DNA from 2 places in the Massilia sp. UYP34 genome. Region 2 is predicted to be linked to the other one. Evidence: predicted binding sites of a transcription regulator. Region 2 holds the regulator's gene; the other holds the start of a gene.
What was found. Region 2 encodes FNR, which switches genes on or off when oxygen is low (the NO sensors DNR and NnrR bind a similar motif). Its sites were predicted from a motif close to TTGATNNNNATCAA; they were not measured.
Positions count from the first base shown of each region.

Region 1: the regulator FNR is predicted to act here: its motif matches at 6,867-6,880, upstream of oxc (oxalyl-CoA decarboxylase).

Region 1 covers NZ_JBWBRF010000028.1:10,955-25,521, reverse strand. Annotated here, with positions in the region: gene hyi (hydroxypyruvate isomerase) at 1-369, shown strand, start outside; gene ACZ9AQ_RS22875 (2-hydroxy-3-oxopropionate reductase) at 416-1,303, shown strand; gene ACZ9AQ_RS22870 (histone deacetylase family protein) at 1,335-2,267, shown strand; gene ACZ9AQ_RS22865 (hypothetical protein) at 2,376-2,531, opposite strand; gene ACZ9AQ_RS22860 (LysR family transcriptional regulator) at 2,707-3,690, opposite strand; gene ACZ9AQ_RS22855 (HAD family hydrolase) at 3,818-4,135, shown strand; gene ACZ9AQ_RS22850 (fumarylacetoacetate hydrolase family protein) at 4,245-5,012, shown strand; gene ACZ9AQ_RS22845 (2-dehydropantoate 2-reductase) at 5,030-6,067, shown strand; gene ACZ9AQ_RS22840 (Crp/Fnr family transcriptional regulator) at 6,215-6,823, opposite strand; gene oxc (oxalyl-CoA decarboxylase) at 6,967-8,673, shown strand; gene frc (formyl-CoA transferase) at 8,768-10,018, shown strand; gene ACZ9AQ_RS22825 (PAS domain-containing protein) at 10,103-10,531, shown strand; gene ACZ9AQ_RS22820 (formate dehydrogenase subunit delta) at 10,882-11,136, opposite strand; gene fdhD (formate dehydrogenase accessory sulfurtransferase FdhD) at 11,133-11,996, opposite strand; gene fdhF (formate dehydrogenase subunit alpha) at 11,993-14,567, opposite strand, start outside.
Region 2 covers NZ_JBWBRF010000002.1:107,814-122,380, forward strand. Annotated here, with positions in the region: gene ACZ9AQ_RS03885 (SDR family oxidoreductase) at 1-573, shown strand, start outside; gene ACZ9AQ_RS03890 (transporter) at 674-1,489, shown strand; gene fnr (fumarate/nitrate reduction transcriptional regulator Fnr) at 1,595-2,356, opposite strand; gene ACZ9AQ_RS03900 (TorD/DmsD family molecular chaperone) at 2,555-3,238, shown strand; gene ACZ9AQ_RS03905 (formate dehydrogenase) at 3,225-3,440, shown strand; gene ACZ9AQ_RS03910 (formate dehydrogenase subunit alpha) at 3,458-6,277, shown strand; gene fdh3B (formate dehydrogenase FDH3 subunit beta) at 6,293-6,976, shown strand; gene ACZ9AQ_RS03920 (hypothetical protein) at 6,973-7,215, shown strand; gene ACZ9AQ_RS03925 (formate dehydrogenase subunit gamma) at 7,225-8,328, shown strand; gene ACZ9AQ_RS03930 (hypothetical protein) at 8,338-8,778, shown strand; gene ACZ9AQ_RS03935 (hypothetical protein) at 8,775-9,314, shown strand; gene ACZ9AQ_RS03940 (DUF3305 domain-containing protein) at 9,325-9,768, shown strand; gene ACZ9AQ_RS03945 (DUF3306 domain-containing protein) at 9,765-10,286, shown strand; gene ACZ9AQ_RS03950 (4Fe-4S binding protein) at 10,283-11,968, shown strand; gene ACZ9AQ_RS03955 (AMP-binding protein) at 12,086-13,774, shown strand; gene ACZ9AQ_RS03960 (VOC family protein) at 13,797-14,291, shown strand; gene ACZ9AQ_RS03965 (SET domain-containing protein) at 14,330-14,567, shown strand, end outside.

The sequences.
Region 1 (14,567 bases), on a different contig from region 2:
CTCTTGATCGAACCGATCAACACCTTCGACATCCCGGGATTCTTCCTGCACGGGACGCGCCAGGCGCTGGACCTCATCCGCGCGACCGGCGCCGACAATCTGTTCCTGCAGTACGACATCTATCACATGCAGCGCATGGAGGGCGAGCTGGCGGCGACGATCAAGGCCAACCTCGGCCTGATCGGCCACATCCAGCTGGCCGACAATCCGGGCCGCGGCGAGCCGGGCACGGGCGAGATCAATTACCGCTACCTGCTCGGCATGTTGGACGAGATCGGGTATGGCGGCTGGGTCGGCTGCGAGTACAAGCCGCGGGCGGGCACCGCCCAGGGATTGCGCTGGATCGGCGAACACGGCCTGCAGGCATAGTTCGGCTCGTGAAGCGCTTCGCACGACAACACTTCTGGAGACCATCATGACGAAAGTAGGATTCATCGGCCTTGGCATCATGGGCGGCCCCATGGCCGGCAAGCTGCAGGAGGGCGGCTGCAAGCTGTTCCTGCACGACCTGAAAAATCCGCCGCTGGGGCTGATCGAGGGCGGCGCCACCGTCTGCACCAACGCCACCGAGGTGGCCAAGCGCGCCGACATCATCATCGTGATGGTGCCCGATACCCCGCACGTCGAAGAAGTGCTGTTCGGCGCCGACGGCGTGGCCGCGGGCCTCACGCCGGGCAAGATCGTGATCGACATGAGTTCGATCTCGCCGATGGCCACCAAGGAGTTCGCCAAGAAGATCAACAAGCGCCAGTGCGACTACCTCGACGCGCCGGTGTCGGGCGGCGAGGTGGGGGCGCGCGCCGCCACCCTGACCATCATGGTGGGCGGCGCGCAAGAGGCGTTCGACCGCGCCAGGTCGCTGTTCGAGCTGATGGGGAAGAACATCACCCTGGTCGGCGGCAACGGCGATGGCCAGACCACCAAGGTGGCCAACCAGATCATCGTCGCGCTGAACATCCAGGCCGTGGCGGAGGCGCTGCTGTTCGCCTCGAAGGCGGGCGCCGACCCGGCCCGGGTCAGGCAGGCGCTGATGGGCGGCTTCGCCGCCTCGCGCATCCTGGAAGTGCACGGCGAGCGGATGGTCAAGCGCACCTTCGCGCCGGGCTTCCGCATCGAGCTGCACCAGAAGGACCTGAACCTGGCGCTGCAGGGGGCCAAGAGCCTCGGTCTCGCGCTGCCGAATACCGCCACCGCGCAGGAGCTGATGAATTCCTGCGCCGCCCACGGCATGGCCCAACTCGATCATTCGGCGCTGTGCCAGGCGATCGAGCGGATGTCGAACCACGCCATCGCCGCAGATTGACGCGGCTGCCTGCCGCCATCGGAGACAGCATATGGATACCTGGGTATTTCATCATCCGGCCTGCCTGGCGCACGAGCCCGGGCCGGGCCATCCCGAAGCGCCGCAGCGCCTGCAGTCGGTCATGAAGGCGCTGCGCCAGCCGGAATTTTCGCAGCTGACCTGGCGCGAAGCGCCGCTCGGCACGCGCGAGCAGGTGTTGCTGGTGCACCACGCCGAGTACGTCGACGCGATCGCCGCCGCGGCGCCGGGCCGCGGCCTGGTGGCGCTGGACGGCGGCGACACCCTGATGTCGCCCGGCACCTGGGAGGCGGTGATGCGCTGCGTCGGCGCCGCCTGCGCCGGGGTCGATGCGGTGATGGCGGGCGAAGCCGCCAACGCGTTCTGCGCGACCCGGCCGTGCGGCCACCATGCCGAGCCGGACCGGGCGATGGGCTTCTGCATCTTCAACCAGGCCGCCATTGCCGCCGTTCACGCGCTCGAGACGCACGGCCTGCAGCGCGTGGCCGTGGTCGATTTCGACGTTCACCACGGCAATGGAACCCAGGCCGCATGCTTTCACCGGCCACAACTGTTCTTCGCCTCGAGCCACCAGTCGCCGCTGTACCCGGGAACCGGCGCGGCGCACGAGTCGGGGGCAAGCGGCAATATCGTGAACCTGCCGTTGCCGCCGGGCTGCGGCTCGACGCTGTTCCGGTCCGCCGTGGCGCGCGAGCTGCTGCCCGCCTTGCGGCGCTTCGCGCCCGAGCTGATCGTGGTGTCGGCCGGTTTTGACGCGCACCGCTGCGACCCGCTGGCCAGTATGGCCCTGGAAGACGAGGATTTCGCCTGGATCACGCGCGAGGTGATGGCAATTGCAGGGGAGGCGTGCGAGGGACGGATCGTGTCGATCCTGGAAGGCGGCTACAGCGTCGAGGGGCTGCTGGGCGGCAGCGCGGCGCATGTGCGTGCGCTGATGGGGCACTGATCGAATGCTGATTGGCGCGGGGGCGAAAGCCCCGCGCGGCCACGACAAACCCGGTTCGCGCTGCCCCAGGGGGCGCGCGCGCCGTGTCGTCGCGTGGTGGACCCTAAATTACAGGCCGCAATTGTAGTATGCCGGGTCCGAATCCTGGCCGGTGTAGCCTGGCTCGAGCTTCTCGCGCAGGTTGAGCGTGAGGAAAGCGACGATGAGCGACAGCAGCGAGTGCGACGGGGCTGCGAACGTGGTGTGGGCTGGTGCGTTGATCATGACTGGCTCCTGAAAGTTGGTTTGTGCGATGCAGTAAATATAGGGATTACTCAATCGTGCTTCCAATTTCGAGTTCTGATACCAGTTATGCTGTTCATGAATGTTTCCTACTAAAAACCGGCATTTTTGTGAGATCTGACGTTGGCGCGGCCGGTCATCCTGTGTGGCTGCGCAGCTACAAGCTCCTGTCAACGCCTTGCCGGTCAGCATCCGGACTGGCCGGCGTGTCCGGCATGGGCGAGGGAATCAGCGCGGCGATCCGGGTCTCCCCTTCATCGAGCAGGAACTGGCGAAACGCCCGCGCCACCGGTGGCAGCCGCTTTTCGCGGCGGTGCACCACGTACCAGTTGAGCATCAAGGGAAACCCCTCGACCTCCAGCACCACCAGGCTGCGCGCCGCGAGTTCGCGGCCGATCGTGTGAAACGACAGGAAGCCCAGTCCGATGCCGGCGATTACCGCCTGCTTGATCGTCTCAGTGCTTTTGATTTCCATCGCGACGGTCAGTTCGGCCAGGTGCGGGCCGAAGGCGTCCTGCATCGAGAACCAGGTATCGGAGCCCGGTTCGCGAATCACGAACGGGTGACGGACCAGGTCGCTCATCGGGATGCGCCCCGGTGCGGCTGCCGCCAGCGGATGGTCGGGCGCGGCCACGATGACGTAGGGGTGGGGGGCGAACGCATCGTTCTGCGTGTCGAGTTCGGCGGGGGGGCGCACCATCACGGCCAGGTCGGTGCGATTCGCCGCCAGCTTGTCCAGCAGCTCTTCGCGGTTGTGCACCGTCAGGTTCAGTTGCACGCCCGGATGCTGGCGCGCGAACGCGACCATCAGCTGTGGAAAGAAGTAGTCGCCGGCACTGATCACCGCCACGTTCAGCTTGCCGCCGGCGATTCCCTTGAGTTGTGCCATCGCATCTTCGGCCTCATCGAACTGCTGGATGATGGCGCGGCAGAAGTGCAGCAGCTCTTCGCCCGCCTGGGTCAGGTAGATCTTCTTTCCCAGCTGTTCGAACAAGGGCATGCCGACGTGGCCCTCGAGCGTGCGGACCTGGGTCGATACGGCGGGCTGAGTCAGGTGCAGCTCCTCGGCGGCGCGCGAAAAGCTGAGGCGGCGCGCGACCGTCTCGAAGACCTTCAGTTGTCGCAGTGTCGCGTTCTTCATCGGTGCCCCCATCCAGGTATAAGCAGTCGTTAATGATTATCCCTAAAAACTTTCACTATTACTCATCATTTTGTTGGACTACGATGGTTTCAACACAGCTCGACCGCAACCACCAAAGGAGAGTGCCATGACGACGATCTGCAGCAGCGACATCGATGCCGAATGCAACGCTTACAACGCGGCCTTTCATGAACTGGGACTGAGCTGGGTCTGGGACACCGGACTCTATGCGAGCGCGGTCGCCGGCGCCGACGACCGCACGGGCCTGCGCAATTACCTGGCGCGGCATCAACCGCACCTCCTGAGCGCGCACGACGCCGACTTCCTGGTCGAGGCGATCCTGGCCGCCAAGGAACGCTGCCAGGCGCAGCTGAGCGCCGCCGGCTGCAATCCCAGGGCTTTCATCGACTGGTCCGCGTTGCAGCAGCGCCAGATCGGCGCCTAGGCCCGAGCGGGCCTGCTGAGATTTTCGAATCTTAACCGTGGTCAAGGATATACGGAATCGGTTCTTCCACAATCAGCCATCCACCGACCCGACGTACGAGAGACATCATATGATCCGACACTGGATACGCTTTCAACACCTCGACACCGTACGTTTCGGCACGATCGAGGGCGACAAGATACGGATCTTCAAGGGCGATATGTTCGACAGCCCGCAGCGCACCGACCTGTCGGTGAACCTGGACGAGGTCGAGGTGCTCACACCGAGCGTGCCTGGCAAGGTGCTGGCGATGTGGAACAACTTTCATGCACTCGGCCAGAAGCTGGGCCTGGAGCCCCCGGACGAGCCGCTCTACCTGATGAAGCCGCCGACGTCCTACCTGGCGCCGGGCGGCACGATCCGCAAGCCGCGGTGCGAGGGCAAGGTGGCGTTCGAGGGCGAACTGGCGATCGTGATCGGCCGCCGCTGCAGCGCGGTCCCGGTCGAGGACGCTGCCGACTACGTGTTCGGCTATACCTGCGCCAACGACGTCACCGTGGGCGAGATCATCGCGCGCGACCCGACCTTTCCGCAGTGGGTGCGCGCCAAGGGCTTCGACACCTTTTGCCCGTTCGGCCCGGTCATCGCCACCGGGCTCAACCCGGCCATGCTGGTCGTGCGCACGACCCTGAACGGCGAGGTGCGCCAGGATTACCCGATCAACGACATGGTGTTTTCGGTGGCCGAGCTGGTCAGCCGGATCTCGCAGGACATGACACTGGAGCCAGGCGACCTCCTGCTGTGCGGGACGTCGGTCGGCGTCGGCTCGATGCGCCCGGGCAGCACGATCGAGGTAGAGATCGACGGCATCGGAAAGCTCATCAATCGGTTCGAGTAAACGACAAGGGGTGGGTCATGAAGATCGCAGTGATTGGAGCGGGAGCAATTGGCGGCCTGGTCGGCGCGAGGCTGGCGCTGGCGGGCGAAGAGGTGACGTTCATCGTGCGGGGAGCCAATCTGGCGGCGATTCGCGCCAACGGCATCAAGCTCATCGAGATGGATGGCGAGGAGAAGGTGGCCTCGGAGGTGCGGGCGACGGACGACTATGACGCGGCCGGCGAGCAGGACCTGGTGATCCTGGCCCTCAAGGCGCACCAGGTCGATGGCGTATCGGCCCAGATCGGCAAGCTGTTCGGGCCGCGCACCGTGGTGGTGACGATGCAGAACGGCATACCTTTCTGGTATTTCCACCGCCATGGCGGCGAGTTCGACGGGCGCACCGTGCACAGCGTCGACGCCGGCGGCGAACTGGCGCGCCGGATTCCCCCGGAGCGGGTGCTCGGCTGCGTGGTCTATCCGGCCGCCGAACTGGTGGCGCCGGGCGTCATCCGGCACATCGAAGGCGCGCGCTTCCCGCTGGGGGAACTGGACGGCACGGCGAGCGAGCGGGTGACTGCGGTGTCGGCCTGCTTCCAGAACGCCGGCTTCAAGTCGCCGGTGCTCGACAATATCCGCGCCGAGATCTGGCTCAAGCTGTGGGGCAACGTCTGCTTCAATCCGATCAGCGCGCTGGCTCATTCGACCCTGGTCGACATCTGCCAGTACCCGCTCACGCGCGAGCTGGCGGCGGAAATGATGCGCGAGGCGGAAGCGGTCGCCACCAAGCTGGGCATCACCTTCCGCGTGCCGCTGGACCGCCGTATCGAGGGGGCCGCGCAGATCGGCAAGCACAAGACCTCGATGCTGCAGGACGTGGAGGCGGGCCGGGGACCCGAGATCGATGCGCTGGTCGGGTCGGTGATCGAACTGGCGCGCATGACCGGCACACCCACGCCGCATATCGATTCGGCGTATGCGCTCGTCAAGCTGCTGGAGCAGACCATGACCGAAGAGGGCGGCGGGGTAAAGCTGCAGAGGGCGGTGACGCCGGTAACGCCGGTATCGACAGTTTAGCCGCATGCACGTCGCCCCCGCGGAGGCGGGGGCCCAAGTTTGCAAGCGTCTCGGTAACGCATGCAGCGCTTGGGCCCCCGCCAAGGCGCCCGGCGAGGGCGGGGGCGACGTTTTCGAGCAAACGAAGCAAACAGCTTTGCTCGACCTTCAGATCTTTCCCCGATTCTTCAGGCGGCTCAGCGTTTCCGGCGACAGGTTCAGGTACGCCGCCAGTTCTTTCTTCGGCAGCCGTTCGAACAGGTCGGGGTGCTTGCGCATGAAGCGGTGGACCCGGCCCGGCGCGTCGAGCAGGTGCAGCGTGATGGTGTGCGCCATGATGGCGCTCATCAGGTTCATGACCTCGTATTCGAAGGCCTGCTTCACGGTGCGGTGGCTTGCCAGGTAATCGACCCATTGGGGCAGCGGCATGCGCGCCACCCGCACCTTGGTGACGCAGGCGATGGAAAAAGGCGTCGGCGTCTTGAGGCACCAGGCGGCGTAGCTGGTTTCGATGTCGCGTTCCGCCGAAAAGCGCAGGATCATTTCCTTGGCTTCCTGGTTGGAGACCTGGCGCTTGAGGATGCCGTCCAGGATGAAGTACTGCGACATCTCGTGCACACCCTGGTTCAGCAGCAAGTCGCCTTTCTGGTGGTTCTCGATCGTCAGGTACGGCTCGAGCGCCGCCATTTCACTGTCGCGCAGTTCCTTGAGCACTACATTCTGCTTTAACTGCAGACGAATGATGTTTCGTTCCGAGTGATTTGCAATAGTCGTCATGAACGCGGTCGATTTTCGTGATTCTCACATGATGCGGCCAAAATTGACCATGGTCAATGAGACAAATCAGACGTGCTGGATATGATGGTTTGCGGGCGATACACACCGCGTTCTGCCCGGATCGACAATAACTGGAGACAGCAATGACTAACCACGTATCGGTAGACGTGACCGACGGCTTCCACCTGGTAATCGATGCCCTGAAACACAACGACATCGATACGATCTTCGGCCTGGTCGGCATTCCGATTACCGACCTGGCGCGCCTGGCGCAGGCCGAGGGGATGCGTTTCATCGGCTTTCGTCATGAACAGAACGCCGGCAATGCCGCGGCAATCGCCGGCTACATGACGCAAAAGCCGGGTATTTGCTTGACGGTCTCGGCGCCGGGCTTCCTCAACGGCCTGACGGCGCTGGCCAACGCCACCACCAACTGCTTCCCGATGATCCTGATTTCAGGATCGAGCGAACGCGAGATCGTCGACCTGCAGCAGGGCGACTATGAAGAAATGGACCAGCTGAACGCGGCCAAGCCCTACGCCAAGGCGTCCTACCGCATCAACAAGGCCGAGGACATCGGCGTCGGCGTCGCGCGGGCGATTCGCGCCGCCGTCTCGGGCCGCCCGGGCGGCGTCTATCTCGACCTGCCGGCCCAGCTGCTGGCGCAGACGATCGAGGCAGGCCACGCCAAGCGTTCGCTGATCAAGGTGGTCGACCCGGTGCCGCGCCAGATCCCGGCGCCGGACGCGGTGCAGCGCGCGCTCGACCTGCTCAAGGGCGCGAAGAAGCCGCTGATCCTGCTCGGCAAGGGCGCCGCCTACGCGCAGGCCGATGCGGACATCCGCGCGCTGGTCGAGCGCACCGGCATTCCCTACCTGCCGATGTCGATGGCCAAGGGCCTGTTGCCCGATACGCATCCGCAGTCGGCCTCCGCGGCCCGCTCCTACGTGCTGGCCGAGGCCGACGTGGTGGTGCTGATCGGCGCGCGGCTCAACTGGCTGTTGTCGCATGGCAAGGGCAAGACCTGGGGCAAACCCAAGCAGTTCGTCCAGATCGATATCTCGCCCACCGAAATCGACAGCAACGTGGCGATCGCCGCGCCCGTGATCGGCGATATCGGCTCGTGCGTGGCGGCCCTGCTCGACGGGCTGGACGGCGCCGGCATCGCGAAGCCGGATGCCGAATGGCTCGACCCGATCGCCGAGCGCAAGGAGCAGAACATGGCCAAGATGGCGGCACTGCTCAATCGCGATGCGGCGCCGATGAACTTCCATACCGCCCTGCGCGCGATCCGCGACGTCCTCAAGCAGCATCCGGACATCAACCTGGTGAACGAGGGCGCCAACACCCTGGACTATGCGCGCAGCATCGTCGACCAGTACCAGCCGCGCAAGCGTTTCGACTCCGGCACCTGGGGCATCATGGGGATCGGCATGGGCTATGCGATCGGCGCGGCCGTCGTCAGCGGCAAGCCGGTGGTCGCGATCGAAGGCGACAGCGCCTTCGGTTTCAGCGGCATGGAACTCGAGACGATCTGCCGCTACGAGCTGCCGGTGACGACCATCATCTTCAACAACAACGGCGTCTACCGCGGCACCGACGTCAACCCGACCGGCGGCAAGGACGTCGCCCCGACCGTGTTCGTCAAGAACGCCCGCTACGACAAGATGATCGAGGCCTTCGGCGGCATCGGCTACCACGCCACCACGCCGGAAGAGCTGACCCGGGCGCTGAGCGAGGCGATCGCGGCCGGCAAGCCGGCCCTGATCAATGCCGTGATCGACGAGTCGGCCGGCACCGAAAGCGGCCGCCTGACCAATCTGAATCCGCAAAGCAACGCGAAAAAGTGACATCACGCGCGACACAGCGACAGGCACGACCGCCGGCGCCCATGAGGCCGCCGGTGGTTTCCGCAATATCGACTGCATAAAGGAGACTGACATCATGAGCAAACCACTCGAAGGCATCAAGATCATCGACTTCACCCACGTCCAGGCCGGCCCTGCCTGCACCCAGCTGCTGGCGTGGTTCGGCGCCGACGTGATCAAGGTCGAGCGTCCCGGCGCGGGCGACGTCACGCGTTCGCAGTTGCGCGACATCCCCGGCGTCGACGCCCTGTATTTCACCATGCTCAACAGTAACAAGCGTTCGCTGACGCTCGACACCAAGAAGCCAGAAGGAAAGGAAATCCTGACCAAGCTGATCAAGGAGTCGGACGTGCTGGTGGAGAACTTCGGCCCGGGCGCGCTCGATCGCATGGGCTTTACCTGGGAGCACATCAAGGAATTGAACCCGGGCATGATCGTGGCGTCGGTCAAGGGCTTCAGCGACGGTCACCACTACGAAGACCTGAAGGTCTATGAAAACGTGGCACAGTGCGCCGGCGGCGCGGCCTCGACCACCGGTTTCGACGACGGCCCGCCAACCGTCAGCGCCGCCGCCCTGGGCGACAGCAATACCGGCATGCACCTGGCGATCGGCATCCTGACCGCCCTGCGTGCGCGCGACACCACGGGCAAGGGCCAGAAAGTGGCGGTGTCGATGCAGGACAGCGTGCTCAACCTGTGCCGCGTCAAGCTGCGCGACCAGCAGCGCCTGGACCGGGTCGGCTACCTCGAAGAATATCCGCAGTATCCGCACGGCAAGTTCTCGGATGTCGTGCCGCGCGGCGGCAATGCCGGCGGCGGCGGCCAGCCGGGCTGGGTGCTCAAGTGCAAGGGCTGGGAGACCGACCCCAACGCCTATATCTACTTCACCATCCAGGGCCATGCCTGGGCGCCGATCTGCAAGGCGATCGGCAAGGAAGAGTGGATCGACGACCCCGCGTACATGACCGCCCTCGCGCGCCAGGACAAGATCTTCGACATCTTCGGGACGATCGAGGAGTGGCTGAAGGACAAGACCAAATTCGAGGCGGTCGACATCCTGCGCAAGTACGACATCCCGTGCTCGCCGGTGCTGTCGATGAAGGAAATCGCCGCCGATCCATCGCTGCGCGCCAGCGGCACGATCGCCGAGGTCGAGCACAAGGAACGGGGCAAGTACCTGACCGTGGGCAGCCCGATCAAGTTCTCGGACATGAAGGTCGAGATCAAGGGCTCGCCGCTGCTGGGCGAACACACCGACGAAGTGCTGGAAAGCCTGGGATACAGCAGCAACGAGATCGCGGCGCTGCACGAAAAGCAGGTGGTGTGAGCGCGGAACTGGCTGGATAAAACGAAACTTCGGTGCGCGTCGGCGGTCTGCCGCGCGCACCTTTTTTTTCATGGGGGAGATACCATGCAGGCTGATATCGATTTCCAACAACTGCTGCAGGCACTGGGCGACGGCGTCATCGTTTGCGATGCACAAGGCGACATCACGTTCTGGAACGCCGCCGCCACGCGCATTTTCGGCTTCACCGAAAGCGAGGCCATCGGGAAGTCGCTGGACCTGATCGTGCCCCAGCGCCAGCGCCAGCGGCACTGGGACGGTTATCACAAGACCATGGCCACCGGCGAGACGCGCTATGGCGCCGACGTGCTGCGGGTGCCGGCCGTGCACAAGGACGACAAACCCTTGTCGATCGCCTTCACGGTGGCGCTGCTGCACGGGCCGGACGGGGAAGTGTCGGCGATCGTCGCCGTGGTGCGCGACGAGACCGAACGCTGGGGAGAAGAACGCAAGCTGCGCGCGCGCCTGGCCCAGCTCGAGACAACGCAGGCTTGAGCGTGCGCCTGGAAGTGCGCTTCATGTTGGTCCTGCGGCCCCGGCACGTCATTCCGCGGCCCCGGCACGTCATTCCGCGGCCCCGGCACGTCATTCCAGGGCCCGGGCACGTCATTCCACGGCTCGAGCACGTCATTCCCGCGACCCGAGCACGTCATTCCGCGACCCAAGCACGTCATTCCCGCGAAGGCGGGAATCCAGGTTTTACGCGTTGCCGCTGCGCTCTAACGGAGTGGCTGCATAACGGGCTTGGATTCCCGCCTGCGCGGGAATGACGCATCCAGGCCGCGGGAATGACATATCCACGCCGCGGGAATGACGTGTTCAGGTTGCCGGAATGACTTTGGCAATCAACCTGCGTCGCCACCCGGCGGCGGCGGCGGCATGTGGTCGCGCCGGTGCTCCAGCAAGGCTTCGATCACGAACGGGTTGAGTCCTTCGCCCTGCGTCTCGTCGATGTGCAGGAACAGCCGGCTGCGCATGCGCGGCGCCCAGAAGCGCTGCAGGTGGTTGGCGATCTCGGTGCGGCCCTCCGTGGGGTCGGGATAGGACGCGAAGAAGGTGCCGATCTGGTTGGCCATGGTGACCAGGTTGTCGATGTTCATGCGGACTCCATAGCGATGTTGGCGCCGTGGGCGTAGGCGACGAAGTCGTCGCCGCGGGCGAAGGCGACCAGGGTCAGGCCGCAGCCGAGCGCGGTACGGACGGCGAGGGCGGTCGGCGCCGAGATGGCGACCAGCGCGCCGATGCCGACGGTGGCGGCTTTTTGCACCATCTCGACGCTGGCGCGGCTGGTGATCAGGCAAAAACCATCGGCGAGGTCGGCGCCTTGCAAGTGCAGGCCACCGATCAGCTTGTCGAGGGCGTTGTGGCGGCCGACGTCCTCGAACGCCGCGCGCGGCGCGCCGTCACGGCCGCACCACAAGGCCGCGTGGGTGGCGCCGGTGAGGCGGTTGAGCGGCTGCCGGGTCCTGGCCTGCGCCAGGGCGCGGCGAATCGCCGCGCCGGACAGCGCGCGCGTGGGCGCGAGAAGCGGCAGGGGACGGATCACCTGGGCCAGGCTGTCGGCGCCGCACAGGCCGCAGCCGGTGCGACCGGCCAGGCTGCGCCGCCGTTCCTTGAGGCGCATGAAGGCTTTGGCGGCCACGTCGATGTGGGCGGTGATGCCCGCCGCGCCGCGTGTGATCTCGACCCCGTAGCATTCGGCGGGCGAGGCGATGATGCCTTCGCTGAGCGAAAAGCCGAGCGCGAATTCTTCCAGGTCGGCCGGCGTCGCCAGCATCACGGCGTGCGAGACGCCGTTGTACTCGAGCGCCACCGGCACTTCTTCGGCCAGCTCATCCTCGGTCGGGGCCTCCGGTGCGGCCGCGCCCGCGCGCATGCGCGCGACCGCCATGCGCGCGCTCGGCGCGTAGGCCACCGCCGCTACATGGTCTTGCGGCGCCAGGTCGATGGCGCACGTCATGCGACCGGCTCCGCCAGGCCCAGCTGCATCTGATTGAAGCGGGCATATTCCAGCTGCCAGTCCGACTGTTGCTGCACCGGCATCACCTGCACCGCCGTGACCTTGTATTCGGGGCAGTTGGTGGCCCAGTCGGAATTCTCGGTCGTGATGACGTTGGCGCCCGATTCGGGGAAGTGGAAGGTGGTGTAGACCACGCCCGGCTGCATGCGCTCGGTGACCATCGCCCGCAGCACGGTCTCGCCCGCGCGGCTGTGGATACCGACCCACTGGCCATCCTCGATGCCGCGCTCCTGGGCGTCGTGCGGGTGGATCTCGAGCCGGTCTTCGGCGTGCCAGCGCACGTTCTCGGTGCGGCGCGTCTGCGCGCCGACGTTGTACTGCGACAGGATGCGGCCGGTGGTCAGGATCAACGGATACTTGCGCGTCACCTTCTCGTCGGTGGCGACGTATTGGGTGATGATGAAACGGCCCTTGCCGCGCACGAAGCCGTCGACGTGCATGGTCGGCGTGCCTTCCGGCGCCGCGTCGTTGCATGGCCACTGGATGCTGCCCAGTTCGTCGAGGCGCCGGTAGCTCACGCCGCTGAAGGTCGGCGTGAGCTGCGCGATCTCGTCCATGATCTCGGACGGGTGGCGGTAATTCATCGGATACCCCAGCCGGTTCGACAGCGCCATCGTGACTTCCCAGTCGGCATAGCCGGCCCGTGGCGGCATTACCTTGCGCACGCGCGAGATGCGGCGTTCGGCATTGGTGAACGTGCCGTCCTTTTCCAGGAACGAGGAACCCGGCAGCAGCACGTGGGCATACTTGGCGGTCTCGTTCAGGAAGATGTCCTGCACCACGATGCATTCCATCGCTTCGAGCGCCGCGGTGACGTGCTGGGTGTTGGGGTCGGACTGGACGATGTCTTCGCCCTGGCAATACAGGCCCATGAAGCTGCCGTCGAGGGCGGCCTCGAACATGTTCGGGATGCGCAGCCCCGGTTCGGCCTGCAGCGGCACGCCCCAGGCCTGTTCGAACAGGGTGCGCACGGTGGTGTCCGAAACGTGGCGGTAGCCTGGCAGCTCGTGCGGGAACGAACCGATGTCGCACGAGCCCTGCACGTTGTTCTGTCCGCGCAGCGGATTGACGCCGACCCCGGCGCGGCCGACGTTACCGGTGACCATCGCCAGGTTGGCAATGCCCATGACGGCGGTCGAGCCCTGCGCGTGCTCGGTCACGCCCAGGCCATAGAAGATCGCGCCATTGCCGCCGAGCGCATACAGGCGGGCGGCTTCGCGCACCTGCTGCGCCGGCACGCCGGTGATCGCTTCCATCGCTTCCGGCGAGTTCTCGGGCTGGGCGACGAAGGCGCGCCACTGCGCGAAGGCGCGCAGGTCGCAGCGCTCGGTGATGAAATCGTTCGCCATCAGGCCTTCGGTGACGATCACGTGGGCCAGCGAACTGATGATGGCGACGTTGGTGCCCGGCCGCAGCTGCAGGTGGTAGTCGGCGCGGATGTGCGGCGACCTGACCAGGTCGATGCGGCGCGGATCGATGACGATCAGCCGCGCGCCCTGGCGCAGGCGCTTCTTCATGCGCGAGGCGAACACCGGGTGGCCGTCGGTCGGGTTGGCGCCGATGACCAGGATCACGTCGGCCTTCTCCACCGACTTGAAGGTCTGGGTGCCGGCCGATTCGCCGAGCGTCGTTTTCAGGCCGTAGCCGGTCGGCGAGTGGCACACGCGGGCGCAGGTGTCGACGTTGTTGTTGCCAAACGCCGCGCGGACCAGCTTTTGCACCAGGTAGCCTTCTTCGTTGGTGCAACGCGACGAGACGATGCCGCCGATCGCGTCCCGGCCATGCTTGGCCTGGATGCGCTTGAATTCGGATGCCGCGTAGTCGAGCGCCTCGTCCCACGACACTTCCTTCCAGGGGTCGGTGATCTTCGCGCGGATCATGGGTTTCAGGATGCGGTCCTTGTGGGTGGCGTAGCCCCAGGCGAAGCGGCCCTTGACGCAGGCATGGCCCTCGTTGGCCTTGCCGTCCCTGGTCGGCACCATGCGCACCACCTCGTTGCCCTTCATCTCGGCATTGAGCGAGCAACCGACGCCGCAATAGGCGCAGGTGGTGGTGATGCTGTGCTCGGCCTGGCCGAGCCAGATGACCGATTTCTCGGTGAGGGTGGCGGTCGGGCAGGCTTCGACGCAGGCGCCGCACGAGACGCATTCGGACTGCATGAACGGTTCGTCCTGGCCGGCCGACACGCGCGCGTCGAAGCCGCGCCCCGAGATGGTCAGCGCGAAGGTGCCTTGCGTCTCTTCGCAGGCGCGCACGCAGCGGTTGCACACGATGCACTTGGACGAATCGAAGGTGAAATAGGGGTTGCTCTCGTCCTTGCCGAGCTTGAGGTGGTTGGCGCCTTCGTAGCCGTAGCGCACTTCGCGCAGGCCGGTGACGCCGGCCATGTCCTGCAGCTCGCAATTGCCGTTGGCGGGGCAGGTAAGGCAGTCGAGCGGGTGGTCGGAGATGTACAGCTCCATCACGCCCTTGCGGATCTCTTGCAGCTTGGCGCTCTGGGTGCGCACCACC
Region 2 (14,567 bases):
TGGTCGATCCTGCGGCCCGACGTGGTGGTGGGCGACATCGCCGGCAATCCGATGAATATCGCGATGGTAATGGGCATGTTCGCCGCGCTCAGCAAGGACGCCGGCGCGCCGCTGCGCTTCCCGGGAACCGACAAGGTGTATTCGGGGGTGCTGGCCCAGACCACCGATGCCGACTGGATGGCGCGCGCCAGCGTCTGGGCGGCGCTCGATCCGGCGGCGCGCGGCGAAGCGTTCAACCTGGTCAATGAACCGTTCCGCTGGGAGCGCGTGTGGCGCCAGGTGGCGGCGGCCTTCGACATGGAAGTGGGACCCACGCAGCCATTCTCGCTGGCCAGGCAGATGCCGCTCAAGGCGGCGGCGTGGGAGCGCATCGTGCAGCGCCACGGCCTGCAGTCGATGCCTTTCGAGAAGCAGGTCGGCTGGTGGTTCGGCGACTTCGTGTTCAATACCGAGTTCGACATGGTGTCGGACATGGGCAAGATCCGGCGCGCCGGGTTTACCGAAGCGGTGGAGCCCGGCGCGACGATCGTCACCGCCCTCGAGCGGCTGCGCGCTGCAAAATGGCTGCCCTGACGGTGTAGCTGGCGCGGGCGCCGACGGCGTAGAATGGCCGGGTTGCGACGGCGCCGGCCCTGCCTTCGCATCCTGTGTCCAATCTCGCCTATCCGACCGCATGATTTTTCCACCATCCCTTACGCGCCCGCGCCGTCAGGCAGCGCTCCTCGTGCTGGCTTGCAGTGCCGGGGCGGCCCTCGCCGATGACGGCGACGCCATCAATCCCGACCGCCCCGACGTCGCCAACTCCAGCCAGGTGGTCGGCCATGGCCGCTTGCAGCTCGAGATCGGCGTCGACTGGGCTCGCCAGCGCAACGACGACCTGCACGTGCGCACCTTGAGCACGCCGGCGCTGCTGCGTATCGGCCTGGGAGACACGACGGAACTGCGCGTCGAGACCGACGGCCGCAGCATCGAGCACGCCGTCGATCCGGCGACGCGCGCACGCACCACGAGCGCGGGCTGGAACGCCACGTCGATCGGATTCAAATGGCGTTTTGCCGACGGCGAGGGCGTGCGTCCTGCGCTGGGGCTGATCGGCGCCATCGCGCTGCCGACCGGCAGCGCGGCACTGCGGGCCAAGGGTGTCCTGCCGCAGATGGTGCTGGCAGCGGAATGGGAGCTGCCAAACGGCTGGTCGCTGGCCGTGACGCCGGGCGCCGGCGCCGATGTGGACGATGACGGCGCGCGTTACCGCTACGCAATCCTGGCGGCGTCGCTGGGCAAGAAATTCACTGAACGCGTCCAGGGATTTTTTGAAGTGGCGGCGCCGCAGATCGCCTCGGCGTCGCATGGCTGCGATCGGGTGCAGGTCGACGCGGGCGTGAGCTGGCGACTGAACAGGAATTGCCAGGTCGATGCGATGGTGGTGCATGGGCTGAATCGGCATACGCCCGATCTGGGCCTGGCGTTCGGGTTATCGGTGCGACGCTGAGGCCGCAGCGGTTGCATCGGTCATCCGCGGTGCAGCCGATCGCCCCGGCGCACGCGGTCGTCACTGCGCAGGTGCAGCTCGCAAGAGAGCCGCGGCGTCATGGCTTCACGCCATCGGGCTGCAGGCGTCGGTGCCGGCCGCCAGCGCCTTGAGCTTGACCGGATCGAGCAGCGTCACTTCGCGCCTGTCGACGTGGAGCCAGCCCTGCTTCCGAAAGCGCGACAGCAGGCGGCTGACGCTCTCGATGGTCAGGCCCAGGTAGTTGCCGATGTCTTCGCGCGACATGCGCAGCTGGAAGCGGTCGGCGGCATAGCCGCGGGTGGCGTAGCGCGCCGACAGGTTCACCAGGAATACGGCGAAGCGCTGCTCGGCGCGCATGTTCCCGAGCAGGAGCATGACGTTCTGCTCGCGCGTGATTTCCTGGCTCATGATGCGGTGAAAGTGACGCAGCAGGGTCGGCACCTCGCCGAACAGGTCTTCCAGCCGCGTGAATGGAATCTCGCACACCTCCGAGTCTTCCAGCGCCACCGCGTCGCAGTGGTGGGTGCCGCTGATCGCGTCCATGCCCAGCAGTTCGCCGGCCATCTGGAAGCCGGTGATGTGGGCAGCGCCGGCGGCGTTCACCAGGCTGGTCTTGAAGTGGCCGAAGCGCACCGCGTACAGGTTGCGAAACGGCTCGCCCACGCCGTACAGGCGCTCGTCGCGCGCGAGCCGGCGGCGCCGGCCGATGATCTGGTCCAGGCGATCGATCTCGGCGTCGTCGAGGCCCATCGGCAGGCACAACCGGTGCATGCTGCACTGGGCGCAGGACTTGAGCGCATGGAGGTTCAGGTGCGGCTCGGCTTGCCGGGGCAGGGGCTGGCTCATCAGGAATGGTCGTTGTTGTTCGGCACACCGGGAATTATAGACGCCTTGCCTGGCTGATCCTCCTGCACTGCCGCTCGTCGAATTTCTTGCAAGAATTGTGATGCACGCTGCCGGAATGCGTTGGCCGCAACTGTGCGCGCTCGATATGAATCGGCGTCTACACTTGGTCCACAACTTGGACAACTGGAGTGATCGACAGTGTCATCTTCAAGTGCGAGCGGGTCCGCCGATACCGCCTTCTTCGCGGTTGCCGCGCCGGCCGCACCGCCCAGCGGCGAAGACCAGGCCAGGGCCGACCTCTACGCCTTGCTCTCGCGCCTGCTCCTCGCGGCGCCCGACGCCGCCTTGCTCGCCGCGCTCGCCACCAGCGATCCGATCCTGGCCGAGGGCGGCGATCCGGCGCTGGAACGCGCGTGGGAGCCATTGACCCTGGCGTCCGGCGTCATGGACGCCGAGACCGTCCACGCTGAATTCAACGCGCTCTTCGTCAGCATCGGCACGCCGCCGGTCGACCCGTATGGCTCGCGCTACCTGGCCGGCTACATGAACGACACGCCGCTGGCGCTGCTGCGCGCAGACCTGGCGCGGCTTGGCCTCGCGCGCATGCGCGGCCGGGGCGAGTTCGAGGACCACCTTGGCGCGCTGTGCGAGACCATGCGCGTGCTGGCCGCCGGCGCCCCCGGCATCCGGCGCCAGCCGCTGGCGCTGCAGCGGCGGTTCTTCGAGGCCCACATCGGCGGCTGGTGCATGCGCGCGCTGGACGACATCGCCGCTGCCGACGGCGCCAACTATTACCGCCTGGTCGCGCGCTTCGCGCAGGCATTCCTGGCAATCGAGGCGGAAAGCTTTGAAGTGGAAGGGGAGACCGATGAGCAAGCATGACCAACAGACGCCGGGCCAGCCCGATCCGGCGCGGCGCTGCTTCCTGAAGGCGGCTCCGCTGGGCGCGCTGGCGGTGGCCGCCGCCGCCCCGGCAAGCGCGGCCCTGGAGGCCGCCCCGGCGGCGCCCGACCCCAGGGTCAAGCGCGGCTACCACGAGACGGAGCACATCCGCCGCTACTACGAGACCGCCGCCTACTGGTAGGCAAGCCGAGGTATCCCATGTCACTGGTCAAGTCTACGCGCGACAGCGCCCTGAAGCGGCGCCACTTCCTGGTCGGGGCCGGCGTCGCCGCCGGCGCCGGCGCCCTGGCGCGCCACCTGCCGCTGAACGTGATCGAAGCGGCCCAGGCCGATCCGGTGCCGAATACCCCGGTGCCCACCGAGGTCAAGCGCACCGTATGCAGCCACTGCTCGGTCGGCTGCTCGGTGGACGCGGTGGTCGCCAACGGCGTCTGGGTGCGGCAGGAGGCCGCCTTCGATTCGCCCATCAATATGGGCGCCCACTGCGCCAAGGGCGCCTCGGTGCGCGAGCACGCCTTCGGCGAACACCGCCTGCGCTATCCGATGAAGCTGGTGAACGGCAAGTACCAGCGCATCTCCTGGGACCAGGCGATCGACGAGATCGGCGACAAGCTGCTGCAGCTGCGCAAGGACGCGGGGCCGGATGCGCTGATGGTGATCGGCAGCTCCAAGCACAACAACGAGCAGGCCTACCTGCTGCGCAAATGGGTGTCGTTCTTCGGCACCAACAACTGCGACCACCAGGCGCGCATCTGCCACTCGACCACGGTCGCGGGCGTGGCCCAGACCTTCGGCTACGGGGCGATGACCAACTCGTTCAACGATCTGCACTACAGCAAGGCGGTGCTGTTCATCGGATCCAACCCGGCCGAGGCGCACCCGATCTCGATGCTGCACTTCCTGCACGCCAAGGAGCTGGGCGCCAAGATGATCGTCATCGATCCGCGCTTTACCCGCACCGCGCGGTTCGCCGACCACTACGTGCGCGTGCGGCCCGGCACCGATATTCCGCTGGTGTGGGGCATGCTGTGGCATATCTTCAATAACGGCTGGGAAGACAAGAAGTTCATCGAAGAGCGCACCTGGGGCATGGAGGACGTGCGCGCCGAGGTCATGAAGTGGCCGCCGGCGAAGGTGTCGGACGTGACCGGCGTGCCGGAATCGGCCGTGCGCATGGCGGCCGAGATGCTGGCCACCAACCGTCCTTCGTCGGTGGTCTGGTGCATGGGCATTACCCAGCACCATGTCGGCACCGCCAATGTGCGCGCGCTGTCGATCCTGCAACTGGTGCTGGGCAATATTGGCATCCCGGGCGGCGGCGCCAACATCTACCGCGGCCACGACAACGTCCAGGGCGCGACCGACGTCGGCCCCAATGCCGATTCGCTGCCCGGCTACTACGGCCTGGCCGAAGGCGCCTGGAAGCACTTCGCCGCGGTCTGGGGCGTCGACTACGAATGGATCAAGTCGCGCTACGGTTCCCGTGAGCTGATGGAAAAGCCCGGAATCACGGTGTCGCGCTGGTTCGACGCGGTCAACGAGCAGAACCAGTTCATCGACCAGCCGAGCAATCTGCGCGCCGTGCTGTACTGGGGCCACGCGCCGAACAGCCAGACCCGCCTGCCGGACATGAAGGCGGCCATGCAGAAGCTCGACATGATGGTCGTGATCGACCCCTATCCGAGCATGACGGCGGCGATGCACGGCCGCACGGACGGCGTCTACCTGCTGCCGGCGGCGTCGCAGTTCGAGACCCAGGGCTCGTGCACCGCCTCGAACCGTTCGATCCAGTGGCGCGAGCGCGTGATCCAGCCGCTGTTCGAATGCAAGACCGACCAGGAGATCATGTACCTGTTCGCGCGCAAGCTGGGCTTCGCCGAGGAACTGTGCAAGAACATCAAGGTAGTGCACAACGAGCCGGTGATCGAGGACATCCTGCGCGAGATCAACCGCTCGTGCTGGACCATCGGCTACACGGGCTGCTCGCCCGAGCGGCTCAAGCTGCACATGGAAAACAAGCACACGTTCAACCCGACGACGCTGCGCGCCGATTCCGGCCCGTGCAAGGGCGACTACTACGGCCTGCCCTGGCCATGCTGGGGCACGCCGGAAATGAAGCACCCCGGCACGCCGATCTTGTACGACCTGAGCAAGAGCGTGGCCGAGGGCGGCCTGCCGTTTCGCGCCAACTGGGGCGTCGAGCATAACGGCTCGAGCCTGCTGGCGGCCGACGGCTCGGCCAACAAGCACAGCGAGCTGGACTTCGGCTACCCGGAGTTCGACCACGTGTTCCTGAAAAAACTGGGCTGGTGGGCCGAGCTGACCCCGGCCGAGCAGGCCATGGCCGATGGCAAGAACTGGAAGACCGACCTGTCGGGCGGCATCATCCGGGTCGCCATCGCCCACGGCTGCGCGCCATTCGGCAATGCGCGGGCGCGCTGCAACGTCTGGAACTTCCCCGATCCGGTGCCCGTGCACCGCGAACCGCTGGCCACGCCGCGGCGCGACCTGGTGGCGCAGTACCCGACCTACGACGACAAGGCCAACCACTGGCGCCTGCCGACGCTGTATCAATCGGTGCAGGCGGTCGACTTTTCGAAAGACTTCCCGCTGATCATGACGTCGGGCCGCCTGGTCGAGTACGAGGGCGGCGGCGAGGAAACCCGTTCCAATCCCTGGCTGGCCGAGCTGCAGCAACACATGTTCGTCGAGATCAACCCGCGCGACGCGGTCCAGATCGGCGCCAGGCTGGGCGAGTACGTGTGGCTCGAGACGCCGACCGGGGCGCGCATGAAGATGATGGCGATGGTCACCGAGCGCGTGCCGGTGGGCCTGGTATGGGCGCCGTTCCACTTCGGCGGCTGGTGGATGGGCGAAGACCTGGAGCAGCATTATCCCGAACATGGGGCGCCGATCGTGCGCGGCGAGGCCATCAACACTGGCTGGACCTATGGCTATGACGCCGTGACCATGATGCAGGAAACCAAGGTATCGCTGTGCCGCGTGGTGCGCGCCTGAGCTGAGGAGACCGACATGCCAGCAAGAATGAAATTCATCTGCGACACCGAGCGCTGCATCGACTGCAACGGCTGCGTGACCGCCTGCAAGAACGAGCACGAACTGGCCTGGGGCATCAACCGGCGCCGCGTGGTGACCATCAACGACGGCATCCCGGGCGAGCGCTCGGTGTCGGTCGCCTGCATGCATTGCACCGACGCACCGTGCCTGGCCGTGTGCCCCACCAACTGCATCTACCACACCGAGGACGGCATCGTCCTGCACAGCAAGGACCAGTGCATCGGCTGCGGATACTGCTATTACGCCTGCCCGTTCGGCGCGCCGCAATTTCCCGAGTCGGGCCTGTTCAACCACCGCGGCAAGATGGACAAATGCACGTTCTGCGCCGGCGGCCCGGAACCGGACACCTCGGAAGCCGAGTTCAAGAAATATGGCCGCAACCGCATCGCCGAAGGCAAGCTGCCGGCCTGCGCCGAGCAGTGCGGCACCAAGGCGCTGCTGGGCGGCGACGCCGACATCATCGCCGACATCTATCGCCAGCGGGTCGAGACGCGCGGCTATGGCCCGCAGCTGTGGGGCTGGAAGATCGCCTACGGCAGGCCGAAACGCGGCGGCGCGTACAAGGCCGAGGGCAACTTGCCGCGCGTCAACCAGGACCTGCGCGATGCGCAGAACAATCCGCGGAGGTTCCCGACATGAAGCCCTCAACATCGTGCCCGGTGCGCCTGGTCCCGATCCTGCTGACCGTGCTGCCGGCCGTGCTGCTGGCCGGCTGCCTCGAAGTGGACCAGCACCCGCTGTGGCTGCACGGCGAGTACGCCGGCAAGAAGGACGATCGCCACTACCAGCGCCGCTTCCACAACGACCGGCTGGCCTGGTGGGCCACGATCGAGAACCGCAACGGCAAGCAGAACGAATACAACCGGGCCAACCCCTGAGGAGGCGACATGCGAGCGAACACCAAGGCGTCCCGCGCCGCGCCACTCCTGGCGCTGCGCGCCATGCTGTTCCTGGCGGCGGCGCTGGCCTTGTCGTCCAGCTGGGCCGGCGTCAAGAACGAGCGCGCCACGCCGGCGTATGCCGAAGAGCAGACCATGCTGCAGATCGAGGCCGATTCGGCGGTGCCGGATCCGGGCCTGCTGCAGTCCGAATCGGGCCGCGTGCACATGGACCGCCATTACCTGGGCCAGTACGGCAGCACGGAGGGCAACGTCATCGTCCAGCGCGGCGGCAACACCTGGCGCCACTTGCGCAACGGGCCGCTGGCGAGCATCGCCGGCTTCCTCCTGCTGGCGGCGCCGCTGGCGATCTTCGTGTTCTACCGCACGATCGGCCCGGCCAGCCAGGTGGCCGAGGCCGGGCGCAAGCTGCAGCGCTTCAATCGCTGGGAACGCCAGGTGCACTGGGCCACCGCCTTCAGCTTCATCGCCCTCGGCGTCACCGGCATCATCATCATGTATGGCAAGAAGATCCTGCTGCCATGGATGGGGCACGACCTGTTCTCGTGGGTGGCGATCATCTCGAAATACCTGCACAACTTCGTCGGGCCGCTGTTCATCCTGTGCTCGATCCTGATGTTCCTCACCTTCCTGAAGCGCAACTTCTACAACCGCGCCGACTGGCAATGGGTCAAGCAGGGCGGGGGCATCGTCAGCCACAAGCACGTCCCGGCGGGCTTCTTCAATGCCGGCGAAAAAACCTGGTTCTGGGGCGGCGTGGCGCTGCTGGGCCTGATCATGTCGGTCACTGGCCTGGTGCTCGACTTCGCCGTCGGCCAGACCCGCTACGTGATGCAGGTGGCCAACGTCCTGCATGTGGGCGCCGCGGCGCTGTACATGGCGGCCGCGATGGGCCACGCGTACATCGGCACCTGGGGCACGCCGGGCGCCTATGAGGCGATGCGCTACGGCACGGTGGACGAGAACTGGGCCAAGGCCCACCACCGGTTGTGGTACGAACAGATGAAGACCGGCGTCCCGCCCGGCATGGACAAGGACGGCAACATGGTGCCTGGCCAGGGCGGCCAACCGCGACCCGGTCCGGCGCACTGAGGAATGGTGATGAAACGACGCACTGCATCGACGATCGGCGGCATGGCCCTGGCGGCCATCGTGCTGGCCGCCTGCGACCGCGACCAGGCGCCTGCCGCCAACGGCGTGATCCAGACCAACTACCCCGGCCAGGTCTCGGCCGGCGGCATGACCAGCGGCCAGATCATGGCGCGTACGGCGCGGCCGGAAACCGACGCCACCTATGCCGGCGGCACGCCGGGCACCGCCGGCGGCTCGGGCGGCAATACCAGCGGCGCCGAGACCGGCGGCGCGACCCGGGAAACCGGCCAGGGGCCGTCGAGCGGCGTCACCCAGCCCTCTAGCGCCGGGCGGGAAGGCAGCAATCTGCCGTCGGGCGAGCATCGTCCCAGCGCGCCGGCGCCGGGAAGCACCGAAGCGCCAGCGGCCAGCAATGCCGCGCCCCAGGGGCAGTCAGGAGGGACACGATGATGACCAGGCGATTGCGCGCCTTGCCGGCGCTGGCGTTCGGCTTGAGCCTGGCCGGCGCATCCTGGGCGGCCCTGCCGCCGCCTTCGCCGGCCCAGGCCCAGGCCGCGGCGGCGAAGAAGGCCGAGGCCGACGCCAAGGCGGCCAGGGACAAGGACGCATTGCACGCGTCGATGGACCGGATCAGCGCCCAGTGGCGCCAGCGCGCCGCGCAGGAGGGCTGGACGATCAGGCCGCCGCCGCCCGTGACCGGGCCGCTGGGTGTCGCCGCCTCCGATCCCACCCCGGCCGGCGCCGGCGTGCCGGCGCCGGCCCCTGCCGGCGGCGCCCCCGGCACCTCGGGCGCCGCGCCGGCCACGGCCGCCGCGCCGCGCGGGGCGCGTGCGCTGCACGCGGCCGAAGTGCCGGTCAAGAGCGAGAAGCTGGGCACGGCGCGGCCAAGCGAGGACGTCAAGCAGGGGCCGACCCGGTCCCTGCCGGCCGGCGCCGCGCCGACCGTCAACAAGCATGGCGTCCCCGACGACGCCACGAAGCAGTGAAGGGGCCGCGATGAAAATGGGAAGCATGCCGGTCGCCATCATCATGCAGCGGCGCGCGGTGCGGCACCGCTGGGGCGACATGGACAGCTGGGCTGCGGTGGGCATCGTGCCGGACCGCGGCGAGCTGCCGCGCCTGTCGGTGCTGAGCCAGAGCGCGGAACGCGACGACTACCTGGTGCGCGGCCTCGAACTCGAACTGTACACCGACGAGAACGAAGGCTATTACGAGAACGTGATGGCGCCGGAATCGAAGGTGTTCGTGCTGTGGCGCATGGAAGACGGCCGCGCGATGCCGGCGCGCGCCTCGGTGAGCTATGTCGAGGGCACGCGCATGTTCGATTCGGGCGAAGCGGCCGACGGCGTGACCATGCCGGCCGAGATCTACAGCTGGGTCGCGGGCTACCTGCGCGAGCATTTCACGCCGCGCCCGCGCAAGGGCAGGCAGCACGGATGAGCGCGGACGTCATGGCCGAGGAAGGATTCCTGCGCCGCTGGGCGCGCCTGAAGGCGGCGCCCGCGCCGGCGCCCGAGCCGGCGCCGGCCAGCGTTGCGGAGCCGGCCGGCAGCGCCGCGCCGCCCCTTGCCGCGCTGGAGGACGAACGGGCGCTTCCCACCCTGGACGACGTGGCCCGGCTCACGCCGCAATCCGATTACTCGGTCTTCGTCGCCAAGGGCGTCGACAAGACGGTGCAGCGCATGGCGCTCAAAAAACTGTTCGCCGATCCGGGCTTTGCGGTGATGGACGGCCTGGACATCTACATCGCCGACTACACCCAGTCCGCGCCGCTCACCGACGCCATGCTGGCTTCGCTCAGGCACGCACCGGGGGTGCTGAACCGGCTGCTGGGCGAGCACGAGGATGAGCACGAGCACGCAAATGAGGACAAGCACGAGCACGAGGACGAGCACAAGGACGAGCTTGGCCCGGCGGCCGAAGGCGCGCCGGGCACGCCGACACAAGGGACCCCATGACTAGCCGATTCGACGACGCCGCAGCTTTCGACCCCGTCCAGGACGGCCGCGACCGGGCCGCCCGCCAGGCCGCGCTGCAGGCGGCCCGGGATGTTCCCGACGTCGAGGCGGCCGTCACGGTCGACTACCGTTCGCACGGACGCACGCTGGTGGTGGGCAGCGCGCTTGACGCGCTGGCCCTGGCCGACCGGCTGGCCGGCACCTTGCCGGTCACCGCGCTGCTGCTGGACGAGCCAGGCGGGCAGCCGCGCCCGTATCCGGTGCACAAGGTGGAGAACGTGGCCGTGGCCGGCTGGCTGGGCGCCTTCGAAGCGCGCTGGCGCGCGGCCGGCGAGCCGGTCAGGGAGAGCGGAAAGGGCCGGTTCGACCTGGTGCTCGACCTGTGCCCGGCGCGCCTGATCGCCAGCCACCAGCGCCCGCACGGTTATTACGCACCCGGGCGCGACGAGGCGGCGCGCCTGGCCGCGGTCGAGGCCCTGCAGGGCATGGTCGGCGACTTCGAGAAGCCGAAATACTTCAGCTACAAGGAGCGCATCTGCGCCCATGGCCGCAACGGCATCCACGCCTGCAGCGCCTGCGTCGACATCTGCTCGGCGCAGGCGATCGTGAGCGACGGCGACCGGGTGAAGGTCAACCCGTATCTGTGCGCCGGCTGCGGCGCCTGCGGCGCCGTATGCCCGACCGGGGCCATGAGCTATGTCTATCCGCCGGTGCCGCTGACGGGCAAGCGCATCCAGGCCGCCCTGCGCGCGTTCCGCGCGGCGGGCGGCGCGCAGCCGGTGCTGCTGCTGCACGATGCGCAGGGACGGGACGCGATCGCGCTGCTGGCCGAGCGCCTGCCGGGGCGCATCCTGCCGTTCTCGCTGCACCACGTCGCCTCGACCGGCATCGACGTCTGGCTGGCGGCGCTGGCCTATGGCGCGGCCGGCGTCGCCGTGCTGACGACGGGCACTGAAGCGCCCCAATACGTGCAGGCGCTGGGCGAGCAGATGGGCATCGCCCAGGCCGTGCTCGATGGCCTGGGCTATGCCGGGCCGCACTTCCAGCTGCTCCAGCTGCGGAACTCGGCACTTTCCGCAGCCGAGGAACTGGCGCTCGCGCTGCGTCATGCGCCGCGCGGCGAGGCCCCATCGGCGCCGGCGGTGTTCCACCTGTCGGTCGAGAAGCGCACCACCCTGGACTACGCGCTCGACCACCTGCACCACCACGCGCCGGTGCAGCCGCTGCACATCGAGCTGCCCATGAAAGCGCCGTTCGGCGCGCTGGCCATCGACCGCCAGGCCTGCACCCTGTGCATGTCCTGTGCCGGCGTCTGCCCGGCCAATGCGCTGCAGGACGGGCAGGGCGCGCCGCAGCTGCGCTTCATCGAAAAGAACTGCGTCCAGTGCGGCCTGTGCGCCAATACCTGCCCCGAGGACGCGATCGCGCTGACGCCGCGCATCTCGTTCGCGCCGGAGCGCTTGCAGGCGGTGGTGCTGAACGCATCGCAGCCCTTCCACTGCATCCGCTGCAGCAAGCCTTTCGGCACATTGCAGATGGTCGAGAACATGCTTGGGCGCCTGGGGGCCCACCCGGCGTTCGCGGCCAACCTCGATCGCCTGCGCATGTGCGGCGACTGCCGCGTGATCGACATGATGACGCCCGGCGACGAGATGCAGGTGACGCCGCTGCGGCGCAACTAGATATTACCCAACCGTCAGGCGTCACCGCCGGCCGAATCGGTGGCAGAATGGTCGCAAGGCGGGGGCATCAACCGATGCACCCCGCCATCCACATGGCATAGCGACCAGGAGACACCCATGACGCCAACCCAGCGCTTCGTGCAGGCGCGCGACTTCCTCCAGCGGCACCGGCTCGACTACGACACCGCCTACCGCGATTTCGAGCAACCCGCGCTCGACCGCTTCAACTGGGCGCTCGACTTCTTCGACCACCAGGCCCGAAATAATCACGCTCCCGCCCTGTGGGTGGTCGAGGAAGACGGCAGCGAACGCAAGATCTCCTTCGCCGACATGGCCGCGCGCTCGAGCCAGGTGGCCGAATACCTGCGCAATCTCGGCGTGCGGCGCGGCGAACGGGTGCTCCTGATGCTGCCGAACCGGGTCGAGCTGTGGGAAATCATGCTGGCCGGGATCAAGCTGGGCGCGGTGCTGGTGCCGACCACGATCGCGCTGGCGGGCGACGACCTGGCCGACCGCCTGGAGCGCGGACAAGTGAAACACGTGGTTGCCGAGGCCGGCGAAGCCCACAAATTCGCGGCAATCCCCGGCAGCTACACCCGGATCGCGGTCGGGTGCGCGCATGGCGCGCCGACCGGCTGGCACGATTACGAGGACAGCCACGACGTGGCCAGCGTCTTCGTCCCCGAGGGCGAGACCCGCGCCACCGATACGCTGCTGCTGTACTTCACCTCCGGCACCACCGCGAAACCGAAGCTGGTGCTGCACACCCACCAGAGTTATCCGGTCGGCCACCTGTCGACCATGTACTGGATCGGCCTGCAGCCGGGCGACGTCCACTGGAACATCAGCGCGCCCGGCTGGGCCAAGCATGCCTGGAGCTGCTTCTTCGCGCCGTGGAACGCGGGCGCCACCGTGTTCGTGTTCAATTTCGAACGCTTCAGCAGCCGCGCCGTGCTCGACACGCTGGTGCGGTGCGGCGTGACCTCGCTGTGCGCGCCGCCGACCGCCTGGCGCATGCTGATCAAGGAAGACCTGGCCGCCTGGAAGCCCGCGTTGCGCGAACTGGTCGGCGCCGGCGAACCGCTCAATCCCGAAGTGATCGAGCAGGTCGAGCGCGCCTGGGGCATACGCATCCGCGACGGCTTCGGCCAGTCCGAGTCGAGCTGCCAGATCGGGAACTCGCCGGGCCAGCCGATCAAGCCGGGCTCGATGGGCCGTCCGTTGCCGGGCTACCGCGTCGCGCTGCTCGATCTCGACGACCGGCCGGCGGCGGAGGGCGAAATCTCGGTGGAACTTGCGTCGAATCCGATCGGTCTCATGGTCGGCTACGAAGGCAACGAGGAAAAGACGCGGGAAGTGATGCGGGCCGGCTACTACCACACGGGCGACACGGCGAGCGTGGACGGCGACGGGTATTATTTCTATGTCGGCCGCAACGACGACGTGTTCAAGTCATCCGACTACCGTATCAGCCCATTCGAGCTCGAGAGCGTGCTGATCGAGCACGAGAGCGTGCTGGAGGCCGCCATCGTGCCCAGTCCCGACCCGCTGCGCCTGGCCGTGCCGAAGGCCTTCGTGACGCTGCGCGCCGGGGTGGAGCCGAGCCGCGAGATGGCCGCGGCGCTGTTCGCCTTCACGCGCGAGCGGCTGGCGCCGTACAAGCGGATCCGGCGCATCGCCTTCCGCGAGCTGCCCAAGACCATCTCGGGCAAGATCCGGCGCGTCGAACTGCGCCGCGAGGAAGCGGGGCGCAGCGCCGGCGCCGGGGACACGGCCGAGTACTGCGCGGAGGATTTTCCGGCTTAGCCGTCCTGACAGGAGAACGACCATGCAACTGCACGCGCCGATCCAGCCCTGCCTGTGGTTCGATACCCAGGCCGAAGAAGCGGCCAAGCACTACATCTCGATCTTCCCCGACTCGCGCATCACGCACGTGTCGCACTACGGCGCGGCCGGCCGGGACGTGCACCGCATGACGCCCGGCAGCGTGATGGCGGTGCAGTTCGAAATCGACGGCCAGCCCTGCATCGCCATGAACGGCGGGCCGCTGTTTCGCTTCACCGAAGCCGTCTCCTTCATGGTGATGTGCGACAACCAGGAGCAGATCGATTATTACTGGGAGCGCCTGGGCGAGGGCGGGGATGAGGCGGCGCGCCAGTGCGGCTGGCTGAAGGACCGGTACGGGCTGTCGTGGCAGGTGACGCCGACCGACATCATGTCGTTGATGGCCGGTCCGCACGCCGACGCCGTCATGACGGCGCTGCTGCCGATGAAGAGGATCGACGTCGCCGCCTTGCGCGCCGCGGCCGGACTTTCCCGATGAAGCGTGCGGCCAGTGCGCGCCGATTGACGCCATAATGGATGCATTCATTCAATCGTCCATTCGGCACCCAGATGACCAACAAGAAGAGCTCCACCAAGGGCGGCGGCAAACCCGCCGACACCGACCCGATGGTCGAGGTACGCCAGTCGAGCGTCCACGGCAACGGCGTCTTTGCACTGCGCCCGATCGCCGCCGGCGAACGCATCATCGAGTACAAGGGCCAGCGCATCGAATGGGACGAGGCGACCCGGCGCGCCGAGAAGGCGGGTGGGCCGA